2 regions of the Vibrio sp. SNU_ST1 genome follow, and region 2 is predicted to be linked to the other one. Evidence: riboswitches for the same ligand, from Rfam matches in the RefSeq annotation. Region 2 holds a riboswitch; the other holds the start of a gene.
What was found. Region 2 has a riboswitch for cobalamin ahead of Q5H80_RS13680 (TonB-dependent receptor domain-containing protein). Riboswitches for the same ligand answer to the same signal wherever they lie in the genome.

Region 1 (7,714 bases), 320 kb from region 2:
TTCTCAGTAACTCATGCTCTATTGCCACAACCTTTCTGTTCAACAACAAAACACTCAACGACTACACCCACTCGATCTAAAAATTAGTCAAGGTGAGCGCTGGGTTGTCATTGGGCGTAATGGTTCAGGAAAAACCACGTTATTAAAGGCACTTGTTAATTTGCTTCCCTTCAAAGGCGAAGTCGTCATAAACCAATTGCCGCTACGTAAGTTAACTTGCCAGCAAAGAGCAAAACAAATCAGTTACCTTCCACAACACAGTCAAGTGGATGGCCGTTTAGCACTAAGAGAGTACATTCAACTTACCGCTTCCCATCAAGCCAGTTCTAGCTTTTCACTTGATCATATAACTGAAGCACTAAAGATCAATGCTTTCCTCGAACGAAGAATTGGACAACTTTCAGGAGGCCAGAAGCAGAGAGCGCATATTGCTCGAACTTTATGTCAGAACGCAGAATTTCTGGTATTGGATGAGCCTCTAAATCACCTAGACCCATGCGCTCAAGGGGAAGTTTTATCACTATTGAAAGATCAAGATAAAACACTGATTTGCTCACTGCATGATATTTCCCTTGCGGCCAAGTTCGCGACGCACATTGTGATTTTAGAGCACGGTAAGGTGGTAACCAAAGGGAAAGTAGAAGAGCTACTGACCCACAAACAGCTTCAGCCGATTTTTGAAGTCGATTTAATCAGCTCAACCAATGAGCGAACACAGAAAACAAGCAAATTTTTCGATATTGAACTAGACCAAGGACAGGAAATTTCATGAAAAAACTATCAGCATCAGCATTCACTTTATTGCTTTCCATGTCCGCACAAGCCCAAATTACGGTAAAAAACTGCGACTCTACACTCACCTTAGATAAAGCGCCTAAAACCTTAATCACTCACGATATCAATATGTCTGAGATGGCATTTTCTCTCGGGCTTGAAGGCAATATGATCGGAGTGACCGGTATTAGCGGATACTACAAAACGACCCCTGAATTTAATCGCCTCCAAGGCAGCATTCCGGAGCTCGCACCTAAATACCCTTCTTTGGAGGTATTAGTTAATGCCAACCCTGATGTTTTCTTTGCTGGATGGAATTACGGTATGCGCTTGGGCGGCTCTGTCACGCCTGATTCTCTGAAAGAGTTTGGTATTAATACTCTGATTCTTAATGAGAGTTGCAGCCACATCCGTAAAGATAAGCAGCCAGCTAACATGGAACAAATGTTCGATGACGTGACACGCCTTGCGACTTTATTCGGTCAGCAAGACAGGGCTCAAACACTTATCTCCACTTGGAAAGAGCAATTAGTATTGATTCAACAGCAAACTGAGAATCAAACTCCGCTTAAAGTCTTTCTATATGATTCTGGGGAAGAGAAACCATTTACAGCAGGGAAATACGCAACCGTGAGTGCCATGATAGAAGCGGCAGGTGGCAACAATGTCATGAAAGAACTTGATATCAGTTGGGGGACCACATCATGGGAGTCGGTTGCGATGCATAACCCCGATGTCATTATTCTTCTCGATTATCAAAATGGTACAGGTGCTAAAGGCATGCAAGCCTTTTTAGAACAACACCCAGCAATGAAACTAACAACAGCGGTAAAGACCACCCAATACCTTCCTCTGCGTTATGAGGAAATCACTCCCGGGCCAGCAAACATAGCTGCAATTGAAAAATTGGCACAGCGTATCCAAGAAATCCATGACAAGTCTTAGTACTAACCTAAACCGAACCGTACTGAACACCTGCGTATTCAGCTCTGTTTTTGCCCTCTTAGCGATGTTTTCTCTGAGTTTAGGCAGCGTTCAGCTATCTTTTGCACAAGTCGCTACGATTTTTTCAGCGGCTATGAATCAACAGATCGACTCTCCGATAGATCAAGTCGTACTACACTTACGCCTGCCAAGAACATTCATCGCCATTATTTGCGGTGCTGGCCTAGGTATTGTTGGGGCGTTATTGCAAACCGTCACAAAAAACGATCTTGCCGACCCCTTCATTTTTGGGCTGTCATCCGGTGCTGCGACTGGGGCTGTCTTTGTGATTACAGTAATCGGCAGCGCTATCGGTATTTGGACGCTTCCACTCGCCGCTTTTATCGGCGGAATAATCTCGGCTTCGGCAGTGCTATTTCTAGTCAGAAAAGTAGATGGGCAAGCGTCTTCTCAAATTGTTTTAGCCGGGTTGGCTATTTCATTCTTATTTACAGCCTTGACTAACTTCTTGGTCTTCCATGGTGATCAACGAGCTGCCCACTCAATTCTATTTTGGTCGCTGGGAGGCCTAGGAAACGCACGCTGGGACAATGTGCTAATTGTGCTTGCTGGACTTATCGCCTTGATAGCCCTAAGTATATTAAAACATCGCCAGTTAGATTGTTTACTTGCGGGAGACGACGTAGCACAAACAATGGGCGTAGACACAAAACGCCTGCAAAGCGGTGTCTTTATTGTCTGCGCTTTTGCTACTGCATGTTTTGTTTCTATCATTGGAGTTGTCGGATTTATTGGCTTGATGGTTCCTCATATCGCGAAGAAAATCATCGGCCCATTACACAAAAAGTTACTCATCTCTTCAGGGCTGATTGGGGCTTTGCTTATGCTATTAAGTGATATTTTGGCGAGAACCTTAGTTGCCCCTCAGGAACTTCCGCTTGGTGTCGTCACCACTGCATTTGGCGCACTATTCATTGTTTCTATTTTGATGGAGAAGCGTAATGAATACTAAATGCTTAACCATCATTGCGATTCGTCATGGCGAAACAGAATGGAATCGAATTGGCAAAGCACAGAATCAACTGGATAGCCCTCTGACAATGGAAGGCAAACGACAGATGCATAAAGTAGGTCGTTATCTTTCGACTCAAAGACCGTTGACTATCCATGCTATTTACACCAGTCAATTAGGACGTGCCATTTCCAGTGCTAAAACTATAGCTCGTTACCTCAACGTACCCGTTATTTCACAGGTGGAACTCAATGAATTCAACTCTGAAGAACAGCGTAAAGCAATGGCGATTCAGTGGCTAAAACGAATATCTCGTCATCAAAACAATGAAAAAACAGTGTTGCTCCTCGGACACGGCGATTGGATAAAAACATTAGCCAGTTTAGGGACACCAAAGCAAATAATTGAAACACCAAACAACGGAGAAATCCTCAGAATAGATATCGAAATATAACGTCAACATCAGGGAATCAGGTGTAACTCCTGAACTGTACCCGCAGCTGTAAGCGATGAGCGTTTCATAGGCCACTGAATCATAAATTTGGGAAGGCGAAACGCAGTGAATATTTTCAACATCGTAAGTCAGAATACCTGGGCACACATGAATATCGAGCGGGAAAACTCAACACCAATCCATACCTTGTCTAGCAAGGGAACGCTCTGTATTCGTCAATACCTCAAACGTAGATGAAGAATACTGTGGTCACAAAAGTTAAACGATCAAAAAATAAGTCCGATCTCCGCAGTGGGTTTACCACAGGAGCATGCGCGGCTGCAGCTAGCAGGGCGGCAGTTCAAACACTGTTGACCGGACAAAAGCCCGACTACATTTCCATCACTTTACCTAATGGTGAGCCCGCTACGTTTAAGGTCGCGTTTATCCAAACATCCAACGATGCGGTGACCGCCAGCATCGTTAAAGATGCAGGGGACGATCCTGATTGTACCCACGAAGCCCATATTCAGAGTATTGCCCGCTGGCATTCAGATCCCGGTTTTCACATCGATGGCGGGGTTGGCGTAGCTCGTGTGACTCTCCCCGGATTAGAACTTCCCGTCGGTCAGGCGGCGATTAATCCTGTTCCTCGAAAAAACATTCTCGATATGGTGACTTTGGAATGGAACCAAGCTACCAGTCAACAGAAAAAACACGTCGGTATATCACTGGAAATTTGCGTCCCTGATGGCGAAGAGCGAGCCAAGGAAACCATTGGGCCAAGACTTGGTTTAATCGGTGGTATTTCCATTCTAGGGACACGCGGAACGGTAAAACCCTACTCCACTTCAGCGTTTTCAGCATCTGTGCGTCAATCGGTACAAATAGCGAAACAAAATGGCCAAAACCACTTGGTTCTCACAACAGGATCTCGCACCGAAAAGTCAGCGATGGCCATGCTACCAAGTTATGACTCGATGTGTTTTATCCAAGCTGGTGATTTTGTTGGGGTCGGACTGCGCGCGGCAAAACGTTATCAAGTGAGCAAAATCACCGTGGTCGCCATGATAGGCAAACTAGGCAAGATGGTCGCTGGGCACATGATGACTCACGTATCCGGTAAAGCGATCGACTTTTCATTGCTTGCCGATCTCGCCACTCAATCAGGCGCACCATATGAGTTTGCCGAAGCTGTTAGCCAAGCAAACACAGGTCGCCACGTACTAGATACATGGAAAGAAGCCCAATCAGGCCAAGATACACCTAATTACGACTTTCTTACCTTGCTCTGCAAACAAGCTGCAGAGCACGCCGCTGTGTATGTCAAACATCACGTCAGCATTGAATTCAAGTTGATCGATTTTAATGGCGATCTGTTAGCAGAACATCTCTGCTCAAAAGGAAGTGAAGCTAGTACTCACTTTCATGATGAATAAGCATGAACAAGGAAAATCCCATGACTAATGATATGCGTCAAATGACCAAGCAAGGTCGTCAAATTGAAAGTGACTCTTTCTCTATCATTGATGAAGAAATCGAAACACTCCATGGTGGTCACAACTTCAACCAAGGAGAATGGAATGTAGTTCGCCGTGCTATTCATACCACGGGGGATTTTGAATACGCAAAACTGTACCAATTCAGTGAGGACGCCGTTGAAGCTGCAATTTCAGCACTGAAAAGTGGTGCCAACATAATCACCGATGTCAGCATGATAGTCACAGGACTAAATCAAGCACGCCTTAATACTTACGGCAATAAAGCCCAATGTTTCATTAGTCATCCAGATGTCATTACCACCGCGAAAGAGACAGGAGAAACACGTGCCATTCACTCTATGCGTTACGCGCGTGATAACGGCCTACTCGACGGCTCTATCATAGGTGTGGGCAACGCTCCGACAGCACTACTTGAACTATTACGAATGATTGAGGCAGGTGAAGTAAAACCAGCTCTGATTATCGGTATTCCTGTTGGTTTTGTAAAAGCAGATGAATCTAAGCAAGCGCTAACAGAACAAGACACAGTGCCCTACATTGCCAGCCTAGGCCGTAAAGGTGGCAGCCCGTTAGTGGTATCGACTATTCACGCCCTACTTGCTGAGTCAGTAAAATGAATAATGTAAGTACTCACTCTCAGCTCATCGATTACTATCAATCGGCTATCACGGTAGTCGGAGTACCCGAAGATGGCTGCTTAAGCCTAACCAGTCGAGCTGTTAATGCAGTTGAATCTGCACGCGTTGTTGCAGGTAACGACCGACTATTGGATTGGTTCCCCCAATTCAAAGGTCAACGCTTATCGATGAAAGAAGGCTATCAGTCTTGGTTTGCTAAGTTGCTTGATGAATGCGAGGAAGGCAGCGTCGTCGTATTAGCTTCTGGCGACCCATTGTTCTTTGGCATTGGCGAATCGTTATTAAAAAAACTGCCTAATGATGAAGTGCGCTTTATTCCCTCCCCTTGTTCAATGCAACTCGCTTGCAGCCGAGTCGGCATTGCATGGCAAGAAACCAAAGCGATCTCGCTACATGGACGAAAGCAGCATTACGATGGCATTAAAGGTATCGCAAGCCAAATGCAATGGGGAACTAGCTACTGCTTGCTAACCGATGTTCAAAACAATCCCGCTCGTATTGCGAAACATTTGGTCGACTTTAATCAACAAGGTTGGACGGTTTGGGTATGTGAGAATTTAGGTGGTACAGAAGAAAAAGTTAGCCAGTGGGCTCTCGAAGATCTCGCACTAAAAAGTGCGGAAGATTTCTCTGCTCTGAACGTCATGGTACTTCACAGAAGTGAACCACACGTATGGGGTGAATTGGGCCAATACGCCAACGATGATGACTTCATGAAGCGCATGCCTAAACGCGGCTTAATTACCAAACAGCCAGTTCGTCATTTGGCTCTCGCCAGTATGCGAATTCAGCCTAAATCTGTGGTGTGGGATATTGGCACAGGCTCAGGTTCGATTGCGATTGAAGCGGCGAAACAGTGTAGTCAAGGGCAAGTGTTTACCATTGAATCGAATCAAGAGTGTTACGAGTCTATCGAAGCTAACTTTAAAGCGCACGGTACTGACAACGTACAACTGATTCGAGATAAAGCTCCAATGCAGCTCGACACATTACCCAAACCTGACAGTATTTTTATTGGTGGAAGCCGCGGCAACATGCACACCATTTTAGATTTCTGTTGGTCCGCTGTAAAACCCGGTGGCGTGGTCATTGGTTCAGCGGTAACAGTAGATTCAGTTTGCGAACTTCACCAATGGAGTAAAGATAATAATGCTCCGACACAGGTTCAACTGGTCTCTATATCAACAGGCGTACCACTCGCTCACTACACCCGTTATCAATCAGAAAATCCGATTCACTTATTTATTTTTACCAAACCGTTTATTCAGAAATAGGCGCTTAATTTTTTAATTAAGCGCCACTCAACATATTAAATAAAAACATAATTAGAGAAAGCACAGATGAAATTAGGAACTATGTATGCAATTGGTGTCGGTACTGGCGACCCAGAATTATTGACACTTAAAGCTCACCGACTTCTCAGCACCGTCGACATTGTCGCCTTTCCTGAAAAAGACGCGGGCAGTAATCACTCTTTTGCTCAACAAATTGCAGCGGGTTCTGTTAGCCCTGAAAGCATGAAAGGCGAATACCTATTTTTGCATTTCCCAATGACGCGCGACCCAAGCATCAACGTTCCTGCATGGCGTAAAGCAGCGGTCACTATTGTTGACCTATTGAAGCAAGGTAAAGATGTTGCCTTCGCGACCGAAGGAGATCCTTCGGTTTACAGCACATGGGCATACATCCAAGAAGAGCTGACAGAGCTGCTTCCTGAACTTGACCCGGTGATCATTCCGGGGATCACCTCAGTAACGGCTATTCCATCGCAAACCAAGATCCCACTTGCCGACGGCCAAGAACGTTTTTGTGTTGTACCTGCAACATGGGGGATTGAGTGTTTAGAAAAGCTAGTCGAAGATTTTGACACCATCATGCTAATCAAAGCAGGTCGCGTTATCCCCAAGCTGATCACTCAACTTGAGTCGATGGACATGTTGGATTGTGCAACCTACGTGTCGCATGCCACCACAGAGAAACAAGAGCTTTACTCTGACTTACGTGATGTACCGAATGAAAACCGTTACTTCTCTATGGTTCAGCTTTCTGTTCGCGCTCGTCGTGGCGTTCTACGTGGTACTAATGAATCAAAGAAATGTGCCGTTCTTGATAGTGATAAAGCAGATAGTGGTAAAGATGACATCAATAAAACTAATAGCGGTAAAGCGTAATGAAAATCGCCATTTATGCCATTACGCTGCACGGAGCAAGGCAAGCCAAACGCTTAGCTAAAACGTTTCCGTTTGCTGATGTCTTTATTGCGCCAGTTGGACAAGAAGAATACCCAGAAGCCGATGAGTTAACCCTGCCGCTTTCTGGTTTTCTTCCTCCTCAATTTAAGCAATATGATCACCATATCTGCTTTTTTGCTGCGGGCATTGTCAGCCGAATGATCGGCCCTTTGCTAGAA
Region 2 (7,714 bases):
CTCTTTTTCAATGATAGCAACGTTCAACCCGGCTTTGGTTAATCCCATCGCTGCCCCTTCTCCTCCGGGGCCACTACCAATTACGATTACATCAAAGTGGTTGGAGTGCGACATAGATATCTTCCTTGTTATATTTGATTAACATTGCTTTAGCGAGATTTTAACTGATTCTGTTCTTGGGTACATGAAAAGGGCATCAGAGAGTCGGTGAGATCACGTCATGCTACTGAAAAAATAATATTTGGTATGTCGTATGTCTCCAAATGACGGTGCGGATATTGAAATGTTTTCTTTGAACGTATTTACTTCGATACGTGAACAAAGAGGAGTGTTTAGTGTCTTATATAACCAGAGTGCCTTATATAAGTAAGTGATTCGCGTTATATTGAATAGAGTATTAGACATGCCTGTTTAGGCTGTAAAAGAAGATGTTGATAAAGTATGAAACCAATGGGCATTCGCGCACAGCAAAAAGAAAAGACTCGTCGTAGCTTAATTGATGCGGCATTTAGCCAACTCAGTGCCGATCGTAGTTTTTCTAATCTAAGCTTGAGAGAAGTCGCTCGTGAGGCTGGAATAGCTCCGACTTCCTTTTATCGTCATTTCAAAGACATGGATGAGCTTGGCTTAACCATGGTTGATGAAGGTGGTTTATTGTTGCGTCAACTGATGCGTCAAGCTAGGCAACGCATAGTAAAAGAAGGCAGCGTGATTCGCACATCGGTTGAAACCTTTATGGAATTCATTGAAAGCAGTCCAAACGTATTCAGACTGTTATTGCGGGAGCGCTCAGGAACTTCATTTGAGTTTCGTGCTGCGGTAGCTCGTGAGATACAGCACTTCTCTGCTGAGTTAACCGAATATTTAATCACAACAGGAATGACAAGAGACGAAGCTTTTACTCAAGCGGAAGCCTCCGTCATCTTGGTTTTTAACTCAGGGGCAGAAGCATTAGATTTAGATCGACGTCAGCGAGATGAATTAGCTGAACGTTTGATCATGCAATTGCGAATGATGGCCAAAGGGGCTTTTTGGTATCGTAAAGAACGTGAACGTAACCGATTAAAAGGCGGGATTGAATAATGTCGAATGAAAATAATACTGTAAACCGTGGTTCTGAAAGAAAGACACTCGTACTTGCTGTTATTGCCGGTGTGTGTGGTGATGCTCTGTTATCTTGGGTAACAATGAGCGAAGTGGGCTTCTCTATTTTCCCACTGATTGCTTTAGTCTTGGCGGTACAAGCACTTTACCAAGAATACCTAACGAATCCAGTATCTGAAGATATTCCATTAGTGGGTTTAGCTTGTTTCTTTGTAGGTGCATTTGGCCATTCGGCTTTTGTGAAAGCACAACACCCTGATGCAGGCTCAAACTTCTTTGCGATTATTGTAGCGATGCTGCTACTCGCTTGGGTAGGTAAGAAGCTAGGCTTTATCGGTAAAACCGCGTAAACCAACGTATAAATAAAAAACGAGCCAATTGGCTCGTTTTTTTGTATCTGCTGTATGTCTTAGGGAGCGAGATTTACGCCTTACGCTCTAGGAATACACCGGCTTCCATGTGATGCGTGTAAGGGAACTGGTCAAATAGAGCAAAACGAGTGATGTCGTGTGTTTCGCTTAGAATGTCTAGATTCTCTTTCAATGTCTCAGGGTTACAAGAGATGTACATGATACGCTCGTAGCCTTGAACCATCTTACAAGTATCAACATCCATACCTGAACGCGGTGGATCAACAAAGATAGTGTTGCAGTTGTAGCTCTTAAGATCGATGTTCGCTTGCTGTAGACGACGGAATTCACGCTTGCCTTCCATTGCTACGGTAAAATCTTCCGCAGACATGCGGATGATCTGAACATTATCAATCTTGTTCGCCGCAATGTTGTATTGAGCAGACTCAACAGATGGCTTCGCTAACTCTGTTGCCAGTACACGCTCAAAGTTCTGTGCCAGCGCTAGTGAGAAGTTACCGTTACCACAGTAAAGCTCAAGCAAGTCGCCTTTGCTGTCTTGAGTACAGTCGACTGCCCACTCCAGCATTTTCTCTGCTACTTTACCGTTTGGTTGAGTAAAGCTGTTCTCAACTTGCTGGTAGATGTAGCTATCACCATTCACATCTAGCTTTTCAATGACGTAGTCGCGATCCAGTACTATTTTCATCTTACGCGCACGGCCAATCAGGTTTAGGTTAAAACCTTCATCATTCAATTGTTGTTTTAGCGCTTTAGCGTCTTGAATCCACTGCTCACCTAATTGGCGGTGGTAAAGCAGTGACACCAAAACCTCGCCGCTTAAAGTCGAAAGGAAGTCTACTTGGAATAATTTGTGGCGTAGAGAGTGGTTGTCCTTCATTGCATCCGTTAATAGAGGCATTAGGTCGTTGATCAGGCGGCTAGCTGCTGGGAACTGGTCGACACGGTATTTTTCTTTAGTTTCTTGATTGAACATGACGTAATACATATCGTCACCTTCATGCCACACGCGGAACTCTGCACGCATGCGGTAGTGTTGTTCTGGAGATTCATACACTTCCAGCTCAGGCACATTATATTCTGAGAACATTTCAGTAAGACGCTCAGTCTTTTCTGCCAGTTGTTCTTGGTAGCGTTGCGGGTTTACTTCTAAATTCGCCATTGTTATGCCTTTTGCTGTCGTGCTTTTAAATCAAGAGCGCAGATTTTATTCAATCACAGGCGCTTGTCCAGTGTTGAGGGCCATTCAGTCTAAATAGACGATGAAAACTATAGCTTATAACTATCTTAGACTAGACAAATGATTCATAGGTCAATACTATTTCCGGCAAGCTGGTGCCATGTGGATGTATAGATGGCTGAAGAGGGAATCTGGTGTAAATCCAGAACTGACGCGCAGCGGTAAGAGAGAACGAGTATTCAAAGACACTGCAAATAGCATTTTGTGGGAAGTCGAATATTAGGTAACCATAAGGTTGTGCTCTTGAGTCCGAATACCTGCCAGCGGCCAAACCATAAAATGTGGTTTGGTAGGACTTTACGCGATTTAGGATCACAACATGAACAAATCCCTTTTAGCGGTTGCTGTAGCATCGCTGCTTTCACCTATCTCCAATTTACACGCCCAAGAAGCATCTACCGACGAAACAATGGTGGTTACGGCTAACCGCTTTGAACAAGTTGATGGTGCGGTATTAGCGCAAACCGTTGTCATTACCAAAGAAGATATTTCTAAACTTCAAGCGAATAGTCTTCTTGAGGTTTTTCGTACGCTGCCTAGTGTTGAAGTTGCTCAATATGGTGGCCGTGGTCAAAGTGCATCATTTTATGTACGTGGTGGTAGCTCCTCTCAAGTTCTAGTTCTTATGGATGGCACTCGCTTACCAAGAGCTATGATGGGAGGCGTTGACTTTAACTCTCTGCCAGTTAACTCAATTGAAAGAGTTGAATTCATTCGAGGTGCTCGTGCTTCTATATATGGTTCAGAAGCAATTTCTGGAGTAATCAATATTATTACCAGAGCTGATGTGAGTGAAAATGCAGTTAAAGTATATGGTGGCTACGGTACAAATAACCATTACGTAACGTCTTTAGCGGCCCTGCATAAGATAGATGAGAGCCAACACATTAAAGCCGTCGTTGGTTATGAAAAAGATGACGGTTTCAACGTAAAACCTCTAGTGGGTATTAATGATGGTGATGAGCATGGTTTTGAGTCATATAATGTAAATATCGGCTACCAAAATCAGTTAACCAAGGAAGTTAATGCTTTTGTAAATGTTGTTGCTTACGATAACGAAGGCGAATATGACAGTAGCAGTAAAGCATCGTCTTGGAATGGTGTTACTTATCCTGCTGTTCATAAAGAAAAGGTTGGTAGAACTGAGTTTCGCTCAATTAACACAAATGTGGCTTACAACGAAGACAGCCTCACTTCAACTCTTGACCTTACTTATGCAGAGCAAGATAACTATGATTACGTCGTAGGTAAGGGTAAAAAAAGTGGAGGCATCACATCGATCAACCAAATTAATGCTGCTTGGCTAAATTCATACCGAGTAAGTGAGCAGTTGGCTTTGGGGGGGGGGTTAGATTACCGTCGTGAAGAGTTAGGTGAGGGCTATACAGGTTCTAGTTACTACAAGCCAGAAGAGAACCCGCGTGAAAACTATGGTGTAAGTGTTATTAGTCAATACACTCTAGATAGTTGGACACTGGAAGCAAGCGCTCGAAATGATGATAATAGCCAGTATGGAAATACAACAACGTGGCAAGCGGCTGCAGGTTGGGCGTTTCTAAATAACTATGAGATTAAAGCCAGCCATGGCACAGCCTTCAGAGCACCTACCTTTTTAGATCTATACTACCCAGGTTATGAAGCCCCTAATCTAAAAGCAGAAGACTCTCAGAATACCGAGCTGACGTTAGAAGGTTCATATCCTTCTTTAGATTGGTCTATTACAGGTTTCATCAATAAGATTGATAATATGTTGATGTGGCAAGGTTCAGGCATGACTAATATTGGTGAGGCTGAAATAAAAGGTATTGAACTAGGTCTAGGTTTTGACACCTCAATCGTTACGCACCAGTTCTACCTTGATTGGAAAGATCCAGTAGATAAGTCGAATGGAAAGGAACAACAATTAGCATACCGCTCTAAACAAGGTGCTAAGTGGAATTCTTTTGCTGAATTTGGTGATTGGATTTTAGGTTCTCAGTACCTTTACCAAGGTGAACGCTTTAAAGGGACAACACGATTAGCAAGTTACAGCCTTTGGAACTTTACTGCTGAATACGCAGTTTCTTCAGACCTTAAAGTGAAAGGTAAACTGAGTAACGCATTTGATAAAGACTATGAAATGTATAGTGGCTACGCGACACCGGGTCGTGAATACTTCGTATCAGCGTCTTACCAGTTCTAATTAACAACTAAACCGCCTTCGGGCGGTTTTTTCTTATTGGATATATCAATGAAAAAGAAAGTCGTCATAAGTTGGTCGTCAGGTAAAGACTCAACGTTAACGTTAGAGCGTCTACTTGAAAGCACCGAGTACGAAGTTGTTGCTCTCTATACGACGTATGTTGGAGATGAAGTTCCTTTCCAGGTAACTCCTATTGAGGTAGTTGCAATGCAATCTCGATTGGTCGGTTTACCATTAATCATGATTGAGCTACCGGAAGTCTTCCCAAGTAATGAGGTTTACCAAAGTACGATTGTCTCGGCACTTAAAGGTTCTGGCTTATCAATCGATGCGGTTGCGTTTGGAGATATGTTCTGTAATGGCATTGCCGATTACAGAAGAAGTTATATAGAACCAGCTGGTTGGGAGTGTGTGTTTCCCCTAATGGGAGAGAGTAGTCAGGCACTTGCGAGTGAAATCATAGACAGAGGAATCGAAACCTTTCTCGTCACGGTCGATAGCGATGCATTAGACATGAGCTATTGTGGGAAAGAATACACGTTTGAGCTAATCGAAAGTTTACCGAGTCACGTCGACCCATGCGGCGAAGATGGTGAGTTCCATACTTTAGTCACGTCAGCGCCATGCTTTAAAGGAAAGCTTAAGATAGAGCTGGAAAATGTAGAGCATGGTGAGCGCTTTGTGCATCAACGCTACCGAGCTTGCATTATGTAGAGTGATGATTGGCGAAAACTAAGTGAAGGGGTATCATTGCAACGGAACTTATTAAAGGTAATGGTTGTGTCGGAAAGCATACAAAAAAACATATTGATCTTTGATTCTGGAGTTGGCGGTCTGTCCGTATATAAAGAGGTAAGCCAGTTACTACCGAATCATAACTATACTTATGTATTCGATAACGAGGCTTACCCATACGGTGAGCTCGAGCAGCAAGTCCTCATTCAGCGAGTCCAAAGTATCGTCGCCAGTTTTGTGGCGAGTCACGCTATTGATATCGTGGTGATAGCTTGTAATACGGCCAGTACGATAGTCCTGCCTACACTTCGCGCTAATAACCTTATCCCTATTGTCGGTGTTGTCCCGGCAATCAAACCTGCCTCGTTACTGGCTAATAAAGCGGTTGGCCTTATTGCTACTCCCGCGACGATTACTCGTGAATACACGCACGAGCTCATCAAAAACTTCTCGAGTAATAAAAGAGTAGAGCTGTTAGGTTCTACCCGGCTGGTGGATATGGCCGAAGATAAACTCAGAGGTGAGGCGATTAACCTTGAAGAGCTGCAGCAAATCCTTCAACCAATGATCAACACAATTGATGTGGCTGTTTTAGGGTGCACTCATTTTCCACTGATCAAATCAGAGATTCAGCAAGTGCTAGGTAAAAACGTTATGTTGATTGATTCAGGTAAGGCTATTGCTAAGCGGGTTCAAGATTTATTGGATTTAGAGAGCAGTACAGAAGAAGGGGGAGTGCGTGAGGCTTTTTGTAGTGCACTTCCTAAAAAAGAAAGTGCACTAAATAGTATGCTGAAGCAGTTAGGGTTTAGCTCAGTTCAGCTTCGTCCGTTTCTGGATGTTTAGGATCGTTTGCAACGCGTACTTTTAAAGTACGTTGCATGTAATCTTTATCGTTAAGTTCTGAAATAGCATGATTCACATCATTACTTGCCATAACAACAAATCCAAAACCTCTTCTTTTACCAGTACGTTTGTCTTTCATTAAACGTACAGCAAATACTTCACCATATTCAGAGAACAATTCACGTACATGTGATTCATTCGCTTTGTATGGAAGGTTACCCACATAAAGTGTTTTTGTTGAAGCCTTAGGTTCTGACTCTGATTTTGAGTTGGTGTTTGAAAAATTAACAACAAAAGCGGAAGCCAAGACACCAAGGATAAAGGTAATTGCAGGCGATATATCTACCTGAGAGAAAACAATGCCGCCCAATACAGCTAGCGCGACAATTAACAACATCGATTTTTTTGAGTTCATATCGGAATACTACATATTAATAAACGAAATATACGCATCTACCATTAACAAAATAGACACATGAATCTTACGTTCATGGCTTCCATTTTGCCAATGTATTGCTGTGATACGTCTCAAATGTTTAGTTTTTATTCGAAAAATGCGGATGTGGTGGCTTTTTAGGCGAACGAAGCTTTTATTTAAAAAAGCTCTTGTGCTCTATGTCGAACTCTCTATAATGCCGCCTCACCGACAAGGAGTGAGACGAAAGTCACGTAGCGAAATCGGTAGAGAATAAGAGTTTGAAAATAACCCTTGACTCTCTAAGTGGTGCGGGTATAGTACGCACCCCTAGCGACTGAGATGTAAATCACAAAACGCTAGAGCTCTTTAACAATTTAAACCTATCAATCTGTGTGGGCACTCGTTGATGAATATCAAAACGTTTTATCGTTAGATAAAACAGATTCTTCGGAATCAAACTTGATTTCAATGAACTGAGTGACCAATACAAAATTAAGTTTACTTAATTTTGGCACAGTCAATTCATTACCATTCTGTTCCTATTTATTTAAGAAGAGAGGGGTAATAGCTTTAAAATTACACTCTTTATTTATAAAGAATAGTTTTGAAGTCAGTATTCGTTGAGTCACAAAATCTTAAATTGAAGAGTTTGATCATGGCTCAGATTGAACGCTGGCGGCAGGCCTAACACATGCAAGTCGAGCGGAAACGACACTAACAATCCTTCGGGTGCGTTAATGGGCGTCGAGCGGCGGACGGGTGAGTAATGCCTAGGAAATTGCCTTGATGTGGGGGATAACCATTGGAAACGATGGCTA

Region 1: it holds a riboswitch for cobalamin, as region 2 does, so the genes downstream of both, Q5H80_RS12065 (cobalt-precorrin-5B (C(1))-methyltransferase) here and Q5H80_RS13680 (TonB-dependent receptor domain-containing protein) in region 2, are expected to answer to the same signal.

Annotation. Positions count from the first base shown of each region.
Region 1 covers NZ_CP130748.1:2,755,492-2,763,205, forward strand. Annotated here, with positions in the region: gene Q5H80_RS12045 (ABC transporter ATP-binding protein) at 14-772, shown strand; gene Q5H80_RS12050 (ABC transporter substrate-binding protein) at 769-1,719, shown strand; gene Q5H80_RS12055 (iron ABC transporter permease) at 1,706-2,731, shown strand; gene Q5H80_RS12060 (phosphoglycerate mutase family protein) at 2,721-3,185, shown strand; cobalamin riboswitch at 3,196-3,324, shown strand; gene Q5H80_RS12065 (cobalt-precorrin-5B (C(1))-methyltransferase) at 3,431-4,603, shown strand; gene Q5H80_RS12070 (precorrin-8X methylmutase) at 4,624-5,283, shown strand; gene cbiE (precorrin-6y C5,15-methyltransferase (decarboxylating) subunit CbiE) at 5,280-6,578, shown strand; gene cobI (precorrin-2 C(20)-methyltransferase) at 6,645-7,475, shown strand; gene Q5H80_RS12085 (cobalamin biosynthesis protein) at 7,475-7,714, shown strand, end outside.
Region 2 covers NZ_CP130748.1:3,073,480-3,081,193, reverse strand. Annotated here, with positions in the region: gene sthA (Si-specific NAD(P)(+) transhydrogenase) at 1-114, opposite strand, end outside; gene fabR (HTH-type transcriptional repressor FabR) at 442-1,083, shown strand; gene Q5H80_RS13690 (YijD family membrane protein) at 1,083-1,454, shown strand; gene trmA (tRNA (uridine(54)-C5)-methyltransferase TrmA) at 1,528-2,637, opposite strand; cobalamin riboswitch at 2,792-2,995, shown strand; gene Q5H80_RS13680 (TonB-dependent receptor domain-containing protein) at 3,035-4,897, shown strand; gene Q5H80_RS13675 (ATPase) at 4,946-5,611, shown strand; gene murI (glutamate racemase) at 5,672-6,478, shown strand; gene Q5H80_RS13665 (RNA-binding protein) at 6,441-6,893, opposite strand; rRNA gene Q5H80_RS13660 (16S ribosomal RNA) at 7,534-7,714, shown strand, end outside.